Regions from separate parts of the Neorhizobium sp. IRS_2294 genome, predicted to be linked through region 1. Evidence: predicted binding sites of a transcription regulator. Region 1 holds the regulator's gene; each other region holds the start of a gene.
The links. The regulator PhoB, encoded in region 1, activates phosphate uptake and scavenging genes when phosphate is short. The targets are predictions, from matches to a motif close to TGTCATNNANCTGTCAT.

Region 1 (4,794 bases):
CCCGCGCGGCGCTGAAAGCAGTGCCACCGTCGATCCGTGCTGCAGCGCTCGGGCTCGGTGCCTCGAAGATGCAGACCATCTTCCACCATGTCCTGCCGCTTGCCATGCCCGGTATCCTGACCGGTACGATCATCGGCCTCGCGCACGCCCTCGGCGAAACGGCGCCGCTCCTCTTGATCGGAATGGTCGCCTTCGTGGCGAACTATCCGACCACGCCGATGGATCCGTCGACGGCACTGCCGGTACAGATCTACATGTGGGCCAACGAGGCGGAACGCGCCTTCGTTGAACGAACCTCGGGAGCGATCATGATCCTGCTCCTGTTCCTGATCTTGATGAATGTTGGCGCAATTCTCTTGCGACGCCGCTTCGAACGGCGTTGGTAGAGGAAGGGGGAAGCAATGAACATGATGTCAGAAGCTGCAGTTGAGAAGGCGCTGGACAAGAAAATGAACGACGTTGCATATAAGATGATCGGCAAGGATGTCTCCGTTTATTACGGTGACAAGCGCGCTCTTTATGACGTGAACCTGAATGTCCGCCAAAATACCGTCACTGCTTTGATCGGTCCGTCCGGCTGCGGCAAGTCCACCTTCCTGCGCACGATGAACCGCATGAACGATACGATCGAGGGTTGCCGCGTCACCGGCAAGATCACGCTCGACGGCGACGATATCTACGACAAGGAAATCGACGTCGTGGAGCTGCGTGCCCGGGTCGGCATGGTGTTCCAGAAGCCGAACCCGTTCCCGAAGTCGATCTACGAGAACATTGCCTACGGTCCCCGCATCCACGGCCTTGCCCGTGGCAAAACGGAAATGGACGCGATCGTCGAGGCAAGCCTGCAGCGCGCCGGCCTCTGGGCAGAAGTCAAGGATCGCCTGCATGAAGGCGGTACCGGCCTTTCCGGCGGTCAGCAGCAGCGCCTTTGCATCGCCCGTGCGATCGCCGTTTCGCCTGAAGTCATTCTGATGGACGAGCCGTGCTCGGCACTCGACCCGATTGCTACGGCCAAGGTCGAGGAACTGATCCACGAACTGCGCGCCAACTACACGATCGTGATCGTCACCCACTCGATGCAGCAGGCGGCCCGCGTTTCGCAGCGCACGGCGATGTTCCATCTCGGCCACCTGGTCGAGGAAAACGATACCGACAAGATGTTCACCAATCCGGATGACCAGCGCACCCAGGATTACATCATGGGCCGCTTCGGCTGATGCGGGCGCAGAGCCCGTCAGCCGCAACTGCAGACATCAAGGATCAGACACATGGTTTCGACCCATATTCTCTCGGCCTATGACGAGGAACTGAAATACCTGAACCGCCGGATTTCCGAAATGGGCGGTCTCGCTGAACAGATGTGCGGAGATGCCGTGCGTGCGCTCGTCAACTCCGACTCCGCACTCGCCCAGAAGGTCATCTCCGACGACGTCATTCTCGACCACGCCGAGCGCGATATCCAGGACAAGGCGATCGTCACCATCGCCAAGCGCCAGCCAATGGCGGCCGATCTTCGCGAGATCATCGGCACGCTGCGCATTGCAGCTGACCTGGAACGCGTCGGCGACCTTGGTAAGAACACCGCCAAGCGCGTGCTCGCCGTGCAGGGAACAGGCGTCCCGCGCAAGCTCGCCCGTGGTCTGGAGCATCTTTCCGAACTGGCGCTGGTGCAGCTCAAGGACGTTCTTGATGTCTTCGCCAACCGCTCCGCGGAAAAAGCCGAAATCATCCGCCAGCGCGATGAAGAGATTGACGCGATGTACACCTCGCTGTTCCGCGAACTCCTCACCTACATGATGGAGGATCCGCGCAACATCACCACGTGCACCCATCTCCTGTTCTGCGCCAAGAACATCGAGCGCATCGGCGACCACGCGACGAATATCGCCGAGACCATCTACTACATCGCGACCGGCGCACAGCCGGAGGGCGAACGTCCGAAGGACGATACGTCCAACATGCTCGGCTCCGCCGGGACATGATGCAGCTCTCCCGAAATCGCCTGCCGGTTTCGGGACGATAACTGCCAAAACCAATGACCTGAAGCAGCGCGAGCGGATCTGGCGGATCTAAGTGCGGTTCGGGACGAGTGACGGAGCAAGTCGGAATGCAGCCGAAGATCGCAGTCGTGGAAGACGAAGAGGCCCTCAGCGTCCTCCTTCGGTATAACCTGGAGGCCGAGGGTTACGAGGTCGATACCGTGCTTCGCGGTGACGAAGCGGAAATCAGGCTTCAGGAGCGCGTTCCGGATCTTCTCATTCTCGACTGGATGCTGCCGGGCGTTTCAGGCATCGAACTCTGCCGTCGCCTGCGTATGCGGCCGGAGACGGAACGCCTGCCGATCATCATGCTGACGGCGCGCGGCGAAGAAAGCGAGCGCGTTCGCGGGCTTGCCACCGGCGCAGACGACTATGTGGTCAAGCCTTTCTCGACGCCGGAACTGATGGCCCGCGTCAAGGCGATGCTGCGCCGTGCCCGACCGGAGGTCCTTTCGAGCGTCCTCAAATGCGGCGATATCGAACTCGATCGCGAAACCCATCGCGTTCACCGCAAGAGCCGCGAAGTTCGCCTCGGGCCGACAGAGTTTAGACTTCTGGAATTCCTGATGGCCTCACCCAGCCGCGTCTTTTCGCGCTCGCAGCTGCTCGACGGCGTCTGGGGTCATGACATCTATGTCGACGAACGCACCGTCGACGTGCATGTGGGGCGCCTGCGGAAGGCACTCAACTTCTCCAACATGCAGGATGTCATCCGCACGGTCCGCGGTGCCGGTTACTCAATGGAAGCCTGAGCACCGCGTCTCCTAGCCGGCAGCGTCATGGCAATCACACCGGTCACGACGCAGGCGAGACCGAGCCAGGCTGTCGAGGCAAGCGTTTCGCCGAGAAACACGACGCCGATGCCAACGCCGATCGGCACCCGCAGATAGGCCTGCGCCGTCGTGCCGACGGAGCCCAGCGTCTGCACCAGCCGGAAATAGATGACGAAGGCGAGCGCCGTCGAAAATACCGCGAGCGCCAACAGGGCGAGCGTCGAGTCGGTGCTGGGCGTCAGCGTCCAGGGTCTGTCGACCACGAGGCTCACGGGAATGAGGATGGCCGCCCCTGCGATCAGCGATCCCGCGGCGGGCATCATCGGGTCCAATCCTTTAAAATTCTTGCCGAAGATGGCAGCCGCCGCATAGCAGATCGTCGCCGCCACGATGGCGAGTTGCGCCCAGAGGTTCTCGCCCGAGCCGGCAAGCGCCTCCATGCCGACGATCAGGCATATGCCGACAATGCCTGCGGCAACTCCAAACAGCTTGGCCGCAGAGACGCTTTCATGGCGGGTGATCAGCGCCGTCAAAAGAAAGGCGAAGATCGGCGTCGTTGAACTCAAGATGGTGGCAAGGCCCGCATCGGTCGTCTGTTCGGCCCAGGCGATGAGGGTGAAGGGGACCGCGCTGTTGAGGCAGGCCTGAACCGTGAAAAGCTTCCAGGTCTGCCGGTCGGTCGGCAGCTTCAATCCGCGAAGGCGTAGTGCCGCAGCGAGAATGAGCCCGGCGACCAGTGTTCTGACGGCAATAAAGGTGACAGGCGAAATCGTCTCCACACCGACTTTGATCAGCGTGTAGGACGCGCCCCAAAGCGTCGCGAGCGTGAGGAGCAGCAACAGATCCGTTGCCATGCTTGTTTTGGTGTCCGCCATTCCAGTTCCTGTCCCCATGAATGCAATCTCCGCCCCTCTTAGCGGAACCAGGAAAAGAAATGCTTCGACGACGGCCGAACCGTTGACCGCTGACGGCAAAGTTTTCCGGTGCTAGAACTGGATCATGCCCAATATGGTTTCAGGAAATACGATTGCGGAAGTTGCAAGCCTGATCGGCGATGCTGCACGCGCCAACATGCTGTCCGCGCTGATGGGCGGACAGGCGCTGACGGCGGGCGAACTGGCACGCCACGCCGGCGTCACCGCGCAGACCACCAGCGGCCATCTCGGCAAACTGGCGCAGGCTCGCCTGATCGAGGTTGAGAAGCAGGGCAGGCACCGCTATTACCGACTTGCCTCTCCGGAAGTCGCGCACGCGATCCACGCGTTGATGGCAGTCGCCGCGGATGGGCCGAAGCGCCATCATCCTGTCGGCCCGAAAGACGAAGCGTTACGGCTTGCCCGCACCTGTTACGATCACATGGCCGGCCGTCTCGCCATCGCGCTCGCCGATGCCCTAACAGGAAGCGGCTACATGCTGCTCGGCGATGGAGCCGGCCTGATCACCGACGAGGGCAGACGGTTCTTTTGTGATTTCGGGATCGATCTCGAACAGCTGACCCGTTCGAAACGCCCGCTCTGCCGGACATGCCTCGATTGGAGCGAGCGACGGCCGCATCTGGCGGGACAAATGGGTGCGGCGCTGCTGGACCGCGCTCTTGGCGTCGGCTGGATCGGCCGCCGAGAGGAAACCCGGGCTCTGCGGATCACGCGCGCCGGAGAGATCGGGTTTGCCGAGACATTCAGGCTTCCATCGGACTGGCGTATTGCACCGTCCGAAACTCTGATGGTCAGGCGGCTTCCTGGGTCTTCCATTCCGGCAGCGGGAACAGCTTGTCGTAGCCAAGATTGAAGAGATAGGCATAGACCACGTAGAACAGCGCGATCGCGATATCCATTGTCAGCGCATGGAGAAGGGTAATCTGCAGATACCACGCGATAAACGGCATCAGCACGACCAGCAGACCGATTTCGAACAGCACCGCATGAGCAATGCGCAAGGCAGGCGTCTTTAGCGTCGTACCCCGTCGCGCCTGCAGAAAGCGG
Region 2 (4,794 bases), 1.1 Mb from region 1:
CGAAGCTTTCCATCTAAAATCTGGATAGGTCACATGGACGCGAATCCCACCCTCGATCAGCTGCAGGTCTTTATCGCAGTTGCCGAAAGCGGCAGTTTTTCGGCCGCCTCACGCCTGCTGAACCGGGCTCAGTCGGTTGTCAGCTACACGATTGCCAACCTCGAGACGCAGCTCGAGATTCAGTTGTTCGACCGGGCCGGGGCGCGTCAGCCAAAACTGACCGAGGCCGGACGGGCGATGCTGATGGATGCGCGGCGAATTGTTGCCGACCTGCAGATCATGCGGTCTCGGGCAAAGAGCATCACTCAGGGATTGGAAGCCGAGATCACGCTGGCCGTCAGCGTGATGGTGCCGGCCGACGCGGTGGTCAGCCAGCTACGCGAATTCCGAGAGAAATTTCCAAGTGTCGCCCTCAACCTCAGCGTCGGGGAACTCGGCATGGTGATGGGCCAGGTCATCAGTGGACGGGCCGGCATCGGCATCGGTGGCGCTCTCCTTAAGCAGGACGATTCGCTGATTGCCGAAAGGATCGGTCATTCATACCTCTTGCCGGTCGCAGCGCCGGATCATCCATTGGTGAAGCTCAACCGCACACTCACCCTTGCCGATGTGCGCGACGAGACGCAACTGGTCGTGACCGACGCGTCAGGGCTTACCGCAGGGCGTAACTTCAATGTCTTGTCCTACAAGATCTGGCGCATCAGCGACATCGCCACCAAGTATCAGCTGATCAAGGGTGGGCTTGGTTGGGGTGGGCTTCCAGCCTCCCTGGTGCTCGATGACATCCGCAACGGCGATCTGGTCGCGTTGGATATCGACGCGTACGAGCAGGGGCAATATCCGATCTACGCCTTGCGAAAGGCATCCAATCCGCCCGGACCCGCGGGACAGTGGTTGATCGAATCGTTTGCAGCCAAGCTGTCCTCATGTCCAAACCATGATGACCTTCCCGAACTCCTGAAGCAGGAGCCGGAGAGGACGTATTGGCAGGCTGCCGAATAACACGCCTCCTCGGCCGGACGACTGGATGGGGCGCCTCAGAGAACCAGTCTGAACTTCGCGAAACCGTTCTCGCCGTCGCCGGCATCCTCGATCTTCGTCCCCTTCAGGCTGCCGGCAAACTGGCGCGCCTTGGGTCCGGTCTCGAACAGGGCCGTGGATCCGGGCTGCGCCTTGAACGACCAGTTGTCGTCGGCCGAAGGATTGATCGTCCCTTGATCGATGATGTAGCGAACAACGACGTCGCGGTTGGTGTCGGGGGCGACGAAAATGACCTTGTCGCTGGCGATCTCCGGAAACTTGCCCCCACCGCCGGCACGGTAGTTATTGGTGACGACGACAAACTTCTGCGCCGGATCGATCGGCTTGCCGTCAAACTTCAGGTCGACGACACGGTGAGCATTCTCGTCCAGTACCTTTCCGTCCTTGTCGAAGCGCGACGGCTGGGACAGGTCGATCTGGTAGGTCACGCCATCGATCACGTCGAAATTGTAGGACGGGAAACCGGCGTTGAGCAGCGGAACATCCTTTGATCCCGGCTTGACCTGGTTGAACATGCCAGCCGACATTTCCAGCCAGTTCTTGACCTGCGCGCCCGATATCAGCACGGCCTGAACCGTGTTGGGATAGAGATAGAGATCCGCGACATTCTTGATGGCGATGTCGCCGGTCGGGACGTCGGTGAAGTAATCCGCACCGCCGCGACCGCCGGCCTTGAAGGGAGCAGCGGCGGATAGCACCGGGAGGTCCTTGTACTCGCCTTCCTTCAGCATGTCCTTGATGTACCAGGTCTGCGCATTCGAAACGATCTGCACCGACGGATCATCCGCGACCAGCGCGAAGTAGGAATAGAGCGGCGCGGATGTCTTGCCGACCGGACGGCGAATATAGGCAAGCGTCGCCTCGTGTTCCGGCTTGATGGCCGCGGTGACCTCAGGCTTGTCCTTGACGTCGGCAACGACCTTGCGATTTTCGTCGCGGTGATAGATCGGTCTGACTTCCGAGGTGGAATCGACGATCTTCCAGCCGCTGCCATCCTTTTCGATCAACAGGTCGATCAGACCCATATGGGAGCCCCAGAACCCGGCCATGACGGCGGGCTTGCCCATCAGCGTGCCTTTCTTGGCATCAGCGCCGGCAATGCCCTCGAAATCCTTTGGACCCGGGAAGACCAGATGCTGGTGACCGGTGAAGATCGCATCGATACCCTCGATCCCTGCGAGATAAAGAGACGCGTTTTCCATCCGATCGCTCTGGCCGGAACCATCGATGCCGGAATGGGAGAGGGCGATGACGATATCGGCGCCTTCCTCCTTCATGACGGGCACCCAGGCCTTGGCAGCATCAACGATATCGCGCGTCTGCGCCTTGCCCTCAAGATTCTTGCTATCCCAGGTCATGATCTGTGGCGGCACGAAGCCGATGAAGCCGACCTTGATCGGGGTCGACTGGCCGGAACCGTCGCGGATCTGCTTTTCGATGATCACGTAGGGTTTGAAGAAGAGATCGTCGTCCTTGGCACTGGAGGCAAGCTGGCCCTTGGTCAGGTTGGCGCAGACATGCGGGAAGCCGGATCCTGCAAGAACCTTGAACAGGAAATCGAGGCCGTAGTTGAATTCGTGGTTTCCAAGCGTGCCGACGTCATATCCCAGCACGTTCATCGCAGTGATCACGGGATGCTTGTCGCCCTCCTTCATGCCACGCTCATAGGCGATGTAGTCCCCGAGCGGATTACCCTGCAGGAAGTCGCCGTTGTCGATCAGCATCGAATTTCCGGCTTGGGCTCGAATCGAATCGATGATCGAGGCGGTACGGGCCAGTCCAAGTGTGTCGTTCGGCTTGTCGGCATAATAATCATAAGGGAAGACATGCACGTGGATGTCTGTCGTCTCCATCAGCCGCAGATGCGCCTGGTTGGCGGCCGCGCGTGCCGCAAACGGGTGGAGCATGACGAGCGCCGATGTGGCCGCAATGCCACCGAGAAGGGATCGGCGCGAGACCGCATGATTTTCGAAAAGGTCTTTGGTGAAAAGCGACATCTAATATCTCCCTCCGGATCACTGATGGAGGCGAGCTTAGGCACAATCGCCCACGGACGCATCCCTAAAATGACGGTCGGCGAAAGTTCGGTGACTGCCGGGTAATGACGCGACGGTCAATCCGGATCGGCCGCACCGCGCGCCGCAGATAGCTCGAAAAAAATCCGCCACAAAAATCAAACGGATATGACTTAGATATATCTGGCAGCTTGCAGCGTTGCGGAAATGTGCTACCTTTAGATATATCGAAAGATGCTCTAAAGGAGAGTAAGATGTTTCAACGATTTGAAACCCACAGAAGCTGCAACGCCGATCGCTCGGGCTTCGAGGGACTATTTACCATGCGGGGCGGTCCGTTCAGCAAAGGCTTTGCGGGTAGGGGCTTTGGCGGAAAAGGCGGGCCGGGCGGTGGTCGTGGCTTCGGCGATGATGGCGAGGGTCGTATCGGTCGCTTTCTGATGCAGGGCGATCTCAGACTGGTCGTCCTGGCCTTGATCGAGAAAGAAGCCCGCCACGGCTACGAGATCATAAAACATATCGAAGATATGACGTATGGTTTCTACGCACCCAGCCCCGGCGTCATCTATCCGACGCTGACCTATCTTGAAGAAGCCGGTTACGTGACGGCTGAAGCGGATGGCAACAAGAAGCGTTACACCATCACTGACGAGGGCCGTGCGCATCTCGATGAGAACCGCAGTTTCGCAACGACCATCCTCGAGCGCTTGTCCGAGCTGGCTGAAAAGATCAAGCAGAAGCAGGAACGGCACGAACACCACCGCGATCACGACAGGGGGCCACATCATGACCGCGGCCCGGCTCTGCCGCGCAGTGTGGAAGCGGCGCTTCTCAACCTGAGAGAAGTGTCGGCTCGCAGGATCGAACAAAACGACAAGGCTGCGGGCGATCTCGTGCGGCAGCTCCTCGATTTTGCCGAAAAGCTGGAGCGGGACGGCGGAGACCCGCAGGCATAAGGGGCCCCTGCTAAGCCGCGTCAATCCGGCACTGGAAACAGTTGTTGCGGGCCGAGCGAACGTGGACATAGGCGATATCGGCGCGTTGAAGCAGGTCTTCGGCGCGCCGCATGATTTCGGACGTCGGGGTCACCGCACCCGTGCCATAGACGATCCTGTCATTCTCTCCATAACCCCGGACGATGTAATCGGGACTGACCAGGATTGGCGGTAGAACCTCCTCCGCGATAAACCGCGGGCAGGGCGTCTTATGCAGGAAGATGGGACCGGTTTCGGCATAGGGCTGCGTTGTCGGAAACGGTCGATAGGCAAGAACGAACAGGCTTTCGCCCTCTCCAATATTCCTGAGGCAATGGCGGCAGGGATATCCGGGACCATCCGAGATCATGGTCTCCGGTTGGTGCCCGTAGGAATCGCTGCCTCCGTTCCATAGATGCTCAGCGTGGTCACCCGGGATCGCGTTGAAGATTGGCATGGTCGTCTCCTCTTCTAGTCATAGGAGATGACCCGTCGGGCATTGAAGCGCCACCCGATCCTTGCGCGAGCTAGCTGTCCAGCACCTTCACCAGTTCCGCGCTGGTCATAGGCACGATCTCGGCCTCGTATGTCGAGACGGGTGAAAAACCCATCATCTGGTAGAGCTGCAGCGCTCGGGGATGGTCGAGCGAATTGGTGGTGACGGTGACCTTCTCCGGGTTGTTCTGCCACGCAGAATAAAGAGCCTGCGTCAGGAACCACTTGCCGATGCCGAGCCCGAGGGCCCGCTCGAACAGGCCGAAATA
Region 3 (4,794 bases), 830 kb from region 1:
TTAAAGGCGAGATCAGCGGCGACTTCTCGCATGTCGCCGATATCCGCATAATCGATGACGAGCCGCTCTACATCTACAAGGATGCCATGGTCCGACGGATCAAGTTTCTTGGCCTCGGTACATCGCTGCAAAGCACGCAGATGCGGATGCAGGTCGATACAATCGAAAAGGAAGCTGGCAAAGAGTATTTCGAGCTTATCGGCGATGCCCAGAAAATCCGGGCAATTTTCGCCGAAGGCCGGCCGGTCCAGTGGCGTTTCGACTATAATGCGCGGCAGGTCAAGAACGGCTCGCTGGTTCTCCTGTCCGAACTGGATACGCTTTCACCTGGGCCGACAGCGGAGGTTAGCGGCAGCACGACAGGTGCATGGTGGGATCTGAGCGCGTTCGCTCAGGCGGCGGTTCGGCCGGAAGCATCGGTCGACCAAATTCAGAAGGCGCTTGCCGGCCTACGGAACGAGGATACGTTCCTGAGGCGCAATTCCCGCGACTTTCTGGTCTCTGCCGGAGTTGTCGCAGTGCCCATGATGCTGTCTGCGCTGCACGCATCGCCGGACGATTACCGCGTCAAGCTCGGCGTGGTCTATGCCCTGGCAGAAATGATCCGCTCCGACCCCAATCTGGCGTCGTCTCTGTCGCAAAAGCTGGCCGCTGAGGATTTTCCGTTGCTGATTCAGGCGGCCGCAGATCCGGACAAGACCATTCGCTACCAGGCAGCAGATTTTCTGTACCGCCTGCAGGATCCGCGGGCCGTGGAGCTGAGCGTAAACGCTGCCAAGGATACGACAGATCAGGGTGTGGCCAATAACCAGATCCTGATCCTGCGGCAGTCGGGGAGCAATCTTTCCTCGTCGCAAAAGAGCGACATCGTCCGTCAGCTCAATGATCCTTCGACGAACTTGAACAGAAGCTTGAAAGCGCCATCATCGCTTAACGACGTCCTGAAATGGTAATCCTGGCGATACCTGAGCTTTAATACGTCCAGGTTCGAGGTGTCATGGAGTCGAAAAGGGTACCTGCTGATGCAGATACCCTTTTCTGTTTCGTCGTGGTGATGTCCGGGCTCTAGAGGCCTGCCGATCACCGCCTCACTGCTTTACTTCGCGTTGAGGAACTCGGCGGCTTCGATCAGGCTGAACTCGTTGTCATCAGCCTTGTTGACGGCGCGACCGGCCGAGAAGGGCAGGTTGTTGTCATTGCCGATGATCAGGTGTGTCGCGTCGATCTGGTCGACATTCTCGATCGTCACGAACGGCATGTCGTAGATGCCGTCCTTCGAGCCAGCCATCTTCTTGCTGTCGGGGTCCTTGATGTTCAGAAGGTCGATATAGCCGATCTTGCGGACGGCCGCGCCGACATTGGCGTCGGTCATCTCGATCTTGTAGACGCGCTTCAGTTCGGCCGGCGCATCAAAGCAATCCGGTTTCGGCTGCTTCGGATCGGCGCAGGCCTTGTCCTTGGTGCCGGCGCCGTTGTCGCGTTCGATGACGAGCGCGGTGGTGGCATCCAGCATGTTGAAATCGCCGATCGCGACACCCTTTTCAGACAGCGGATAGAGCCAGGAACGACCGGTCCAGCTTTTCGAAGCGATGTCGAATTCGATGACGCGCAGCGCGGTGCGCCCATCGGCCTGTTCGACCTTGCCGTCGTCGAGGAAGATCGGGCCTTCCAGCAGGCCGTAAAGCTTCTGCCCATCCTTCGATAGTGCCATGCCTTCATAGCCACCCGAACGCTTCAGGTTGAAGACCGGCATCTTGGCGGCGGGGTTGGCCGGCATCGAAAGGGTCGGGTTGTCAGGCGAGGTGACCTTCTTGCCGTCGACGGTGTTGGCAACGACGTCAGTCAGCTGGCCGAGCATGTCGACTTTGATGAGGTAAGGCCCGAATTCCTCGCCGAGCCAAAAACCGTCTGCGACGGGCTGGATCGATTCGATATCGAAATCGGCGCCGGTCAGGTAGCGCTTGTCGCTGCCTTCCATGGCGATCGGGAAGGGGGCGATCTTGTTCGGGTCCGACAGGAAGATGTTCTTGACGACATCGACCTTGTTGGTCGCCCAGTCGAACTTCACCTGATGCAGGAACAGCATCGCGTCGGAGGAATTGGCCTTGGAGCCGAAACCGTTGTCGGAGAGCGTCCAGAACGTGCCGTCTGCCATCGCCTTGATCCCGGAAAAGCCCTGGATCGGTTGACCGTTGAATGGCAGCTTGACGTCGGTGACGCGAACACCGTCCTTGCCGTCGATCGAGCCAAGCTTTTCCGTGCGCTTGCGGTCCGGCGTGGTGAACTTGCCCGATGTCTTGAGAAATTCAGGCGCATCGGTCGGAGCAGCAGTCACCGTATTGGCCGGCAGGATTGCCTGGCCCGCGAGCTTTGCGGGAAACTCCTTGTCGTCGGCCAATGCCGTGCCGGCGAGGAGGGCACTTACGAAGACGGAGGCTAAAAAGGTCTTGGTCATCAAATCACCTGTTCGATTGAGAAGAACACGCGACGTCGATAGGCGGCACGCATGACGGTGAGGTGATGATCGGTTGACGCTTGGATGAAGGTTTTACGTCTGTTTCTTGACACGCTAAAGCACCCATCAGCAGCATCGCTGAGCAGGGCAGAAACGCCAGAAATGTCTGGGATTTAAGCGAAAAGGGATCGCGCCACGGTGGCCGATCCCTTGGATGTTTGGAGACGGTGGGGGCGAGCCTTACAGCTCGACCGCCTCGACCTTCTTATTGACGAAGCGCAGCGCCACGCCGCCTTGGATCAGCTTGAGCGCCGTGTCGCCGAACAGTTCGCGACGCCAGCCGGAAAGGGCGGCCACTTCGGCCAACTCGCCTTCGGCAGCAATCTTTTCCAGATCGTCGGTATTGGCAAGCACCTTGGCGGCAACGCCCTGCTTGTCGGAAATGAGCTTCAGCAGAACCTTCAAGAGTTCGACGGCAGCGCCCGTGCCTTCCGGCAGGTGAACATGCTTCGGCGCATGCGGCATCTCGGTCTTCGGCAGCGCCAGCGCCGTATTGACAGCCTCGACGATTGCGGCGCCCGAGGACGAGCGCTCCCAGCCTTTCGGCACGGTGCGCAGACGTCCGAGCGCTTCGGTATCCTTCGGCTGCTGCTGGGCAATCTCGTAAATCGCGTCGTCCTTGAGCACGCGCGAGCGCGGTACGTTGCGGCTGCGCGCCTCACGTTCGCGCCATGCGGCGACGAATTTCAGGATTGCCAACTCGCTCGGCTTCCGCAGACGCGACTTCAGACGAAGCCAGGCATCGTCGGGATGCAGGTCATAGGTCGACGCGCTCTCGAGAACCGCCATTTCCTCCGTCAGCCAGAGGGCACGGCCTTCACGTTCCAGCTGTTCTTTCAGAGACAGATAAACGTCGCGCAGATGGGTGACGTCGGCCAGCGCATAGTCGAGCTGCTTTTCCGACAGCGGCCGGCGGCTCCAGTCGGTAAAGCGCGACGACTTGTCGATCTGCACGCCCTTGATGCGGTTGACCAGCTGGTCGTAGGAGACGCTGTCGCCGAAGCCGCAGACCATGGCGGCGACCTGCGTATCGAAGATCGGATGCGGCACGAGATTGCCGAGATGATGGATGATCTCGATATCCTGGCGGGCGGCATGAAACACCTTAGTGACCGCCGTATTCGCCATCAGCTCGAAGAAGGGCTTGAGGTCGAGCCCTTTTGCCAGCGGATCGACGAGCACTTCGACTGTCGGGCTCGCCATCTGGATCAGGCAGAGTTCCGGCCAGAAGGTCGTCTCTCTCAAGAACTCCGTATCGATGGTGATGAAGTCTGACTTAGCCAGCTTTTCGCAGGCTTCCTGAAGGGCAATTGTTGTTTCGATCATCGTCTCATTCACGTGCAGGTGGTCAACCTTCCTTTCCCTTCCCGCCGCAGATGTCAAGACAAACGGCCAGCCTTTCCCGGTAGCGGGCGGCTATTTCCTCTTGTTGCCGTTGCCGTCCCTGTCCTTGTCGCCACCCCGGTCTGCCGGGTCTGCAAGCCGGTTGAAATAGGCGGAGGTGCGTAAGAGCGACCGGAAGCGCGAGTTGCGCTGCTGCGGCGGCACCGGTGCCCGCACCTGCATCCGGCGCAGCGTGTAGATCGCAAAACCGGCAAAGATGAAGGACGTGTATAGGAAGAATGCGCGCGGGCCATAGAATTCCAGCAGTGCTGCGGCAAGCAGCGGTCCGAACGTGGCGCCGACCGACCAGAAGAACAGCAATCCTGCCGCGATCACTGCGTGTTCGCCGGGCTTGGCGTGGTCGTTGCCATGCGCCGAGCAGAGCGAATAGAGCGGCATCGAAAAGGCGCCGAACAGGAAGACGCTGATGATATTGGCCGTCTCGTTGCTGCCCGCGCCGAACGACAGATAGGCGCCGGTGATGACGGACCCGATCGTCGTCCACAGGATGACGCGCCGCCGGTCGAGCTTGTCCGAATAGACGCCGAGCGGATATTGCAGCACCACGCCGCCGATGATGCCGGCACTCATGAAGGTCGCGATCGACGTGATGCTCATGCCGATCTCCTTGGCGTAGATCGGCCCGATATTGCGAAAGGCCGCCATCGACAGGCCGACCGCCACGACGCCCACCACAGCGAGCGGCGAAATGCGCCATACGGTTCTCAGATCAAAGGAAATCGAGGCCGGTGGCGTCGGCCCCGACTTGTCGGCGATGGATATCGGCACAAGCGACAGGGTGAGCGCGATGGCGATGATGTTGAAGATGACAGGTCCGTCGATCCCGAAGGTCGGGATCAGGTACTGCGCGATCGTGACCGAGCCGAGATCGACGA

Region 2: the regulator PhoB is predicted to act here: its motif matches at 3,118-3,134, upstream of ACQY1K_RS06910 (bifunctional 2',3'-cyclic-nucleotide 2'-phosphodiesterase/3'-nucleotidase).
Region 3: the regulator PhoB is predicted to act here: its motif matches at 2,529-2,545, upstream of ACQY1K_RS05800 (esterase-like activity of phytase family protein).

The regions. Positions count from the first base shown of each region.
Region 1 covers NZ_CP191439.1:381,973-386,766, forward strand. The annotation lists gene pstA (phosphate ABC transporter permease PstA) at 1-386, shown strand, start outside; gene pstB (phosphate ABC transporter ATP-binding protein PstB) at 402-1,217, shown strand; gene phoU (phosphate signaling complex protein PhoU) at 1,269-1,982, shown strand; gene phoB (phosphate regulon transcriptional regulator PhoB) at 2,108-2,791, shown strand; gene ACQY1K_RS01955 (DMT family transporter) at 2,773-3,687, opposite strand; gene ACQY1K_RS01960 (ArsR/SmtB family transcription factor) at 3,812-4,600, shown strand; gene ACQY1K_RS01965 (PACE efflux transporter) at 4,539-4,794, opposite strand, start outside.
Region 2 covers NZ_CP191439.1:1,436,502-1,441,295, forward strand. The annotation lists gene ACQY1K_RS06905 (LysR family transcriptional regulator) at 34-1,002, shown strand; gene ACQY1K_RS06910 (bifunctional 2',3'-cyclic-nucleotide 2'-phosphodiesterase/3'-nucleotidase) at 1,038-3,038, opposite strand; gene ACQY1K_RS06915 (PadR family transcriptional regulator) at 3,311-4,012, shown strand; gene ACQY1K_RS06920 (DUF1203 domain-containing protein) at 4,023-4,487, opposite strand; gene ACQY1K_RS06925 (GNAT family N-acetyltransferase) at 4,558-4,794, opposite strand, start outside.
Region 3 covers NZ_CP191439.1:1,207,117-1,211,910, forward strand. The annotation lists gene ACQY1K_RS05795 (HEAT repeat domain-containing protein) at 1-953, shown strand, start outside; gene ACQY1K_RS05800 (esterase-like activity of phytase family protein) at 1,097-2,455, opposite strand; gene rnd (ribonuclease D) at 2,696-3,841, opposite strand; gene ACQY1K_RS05810 (MFS transporter) at 3,932-4,794, opposite strand, start outside.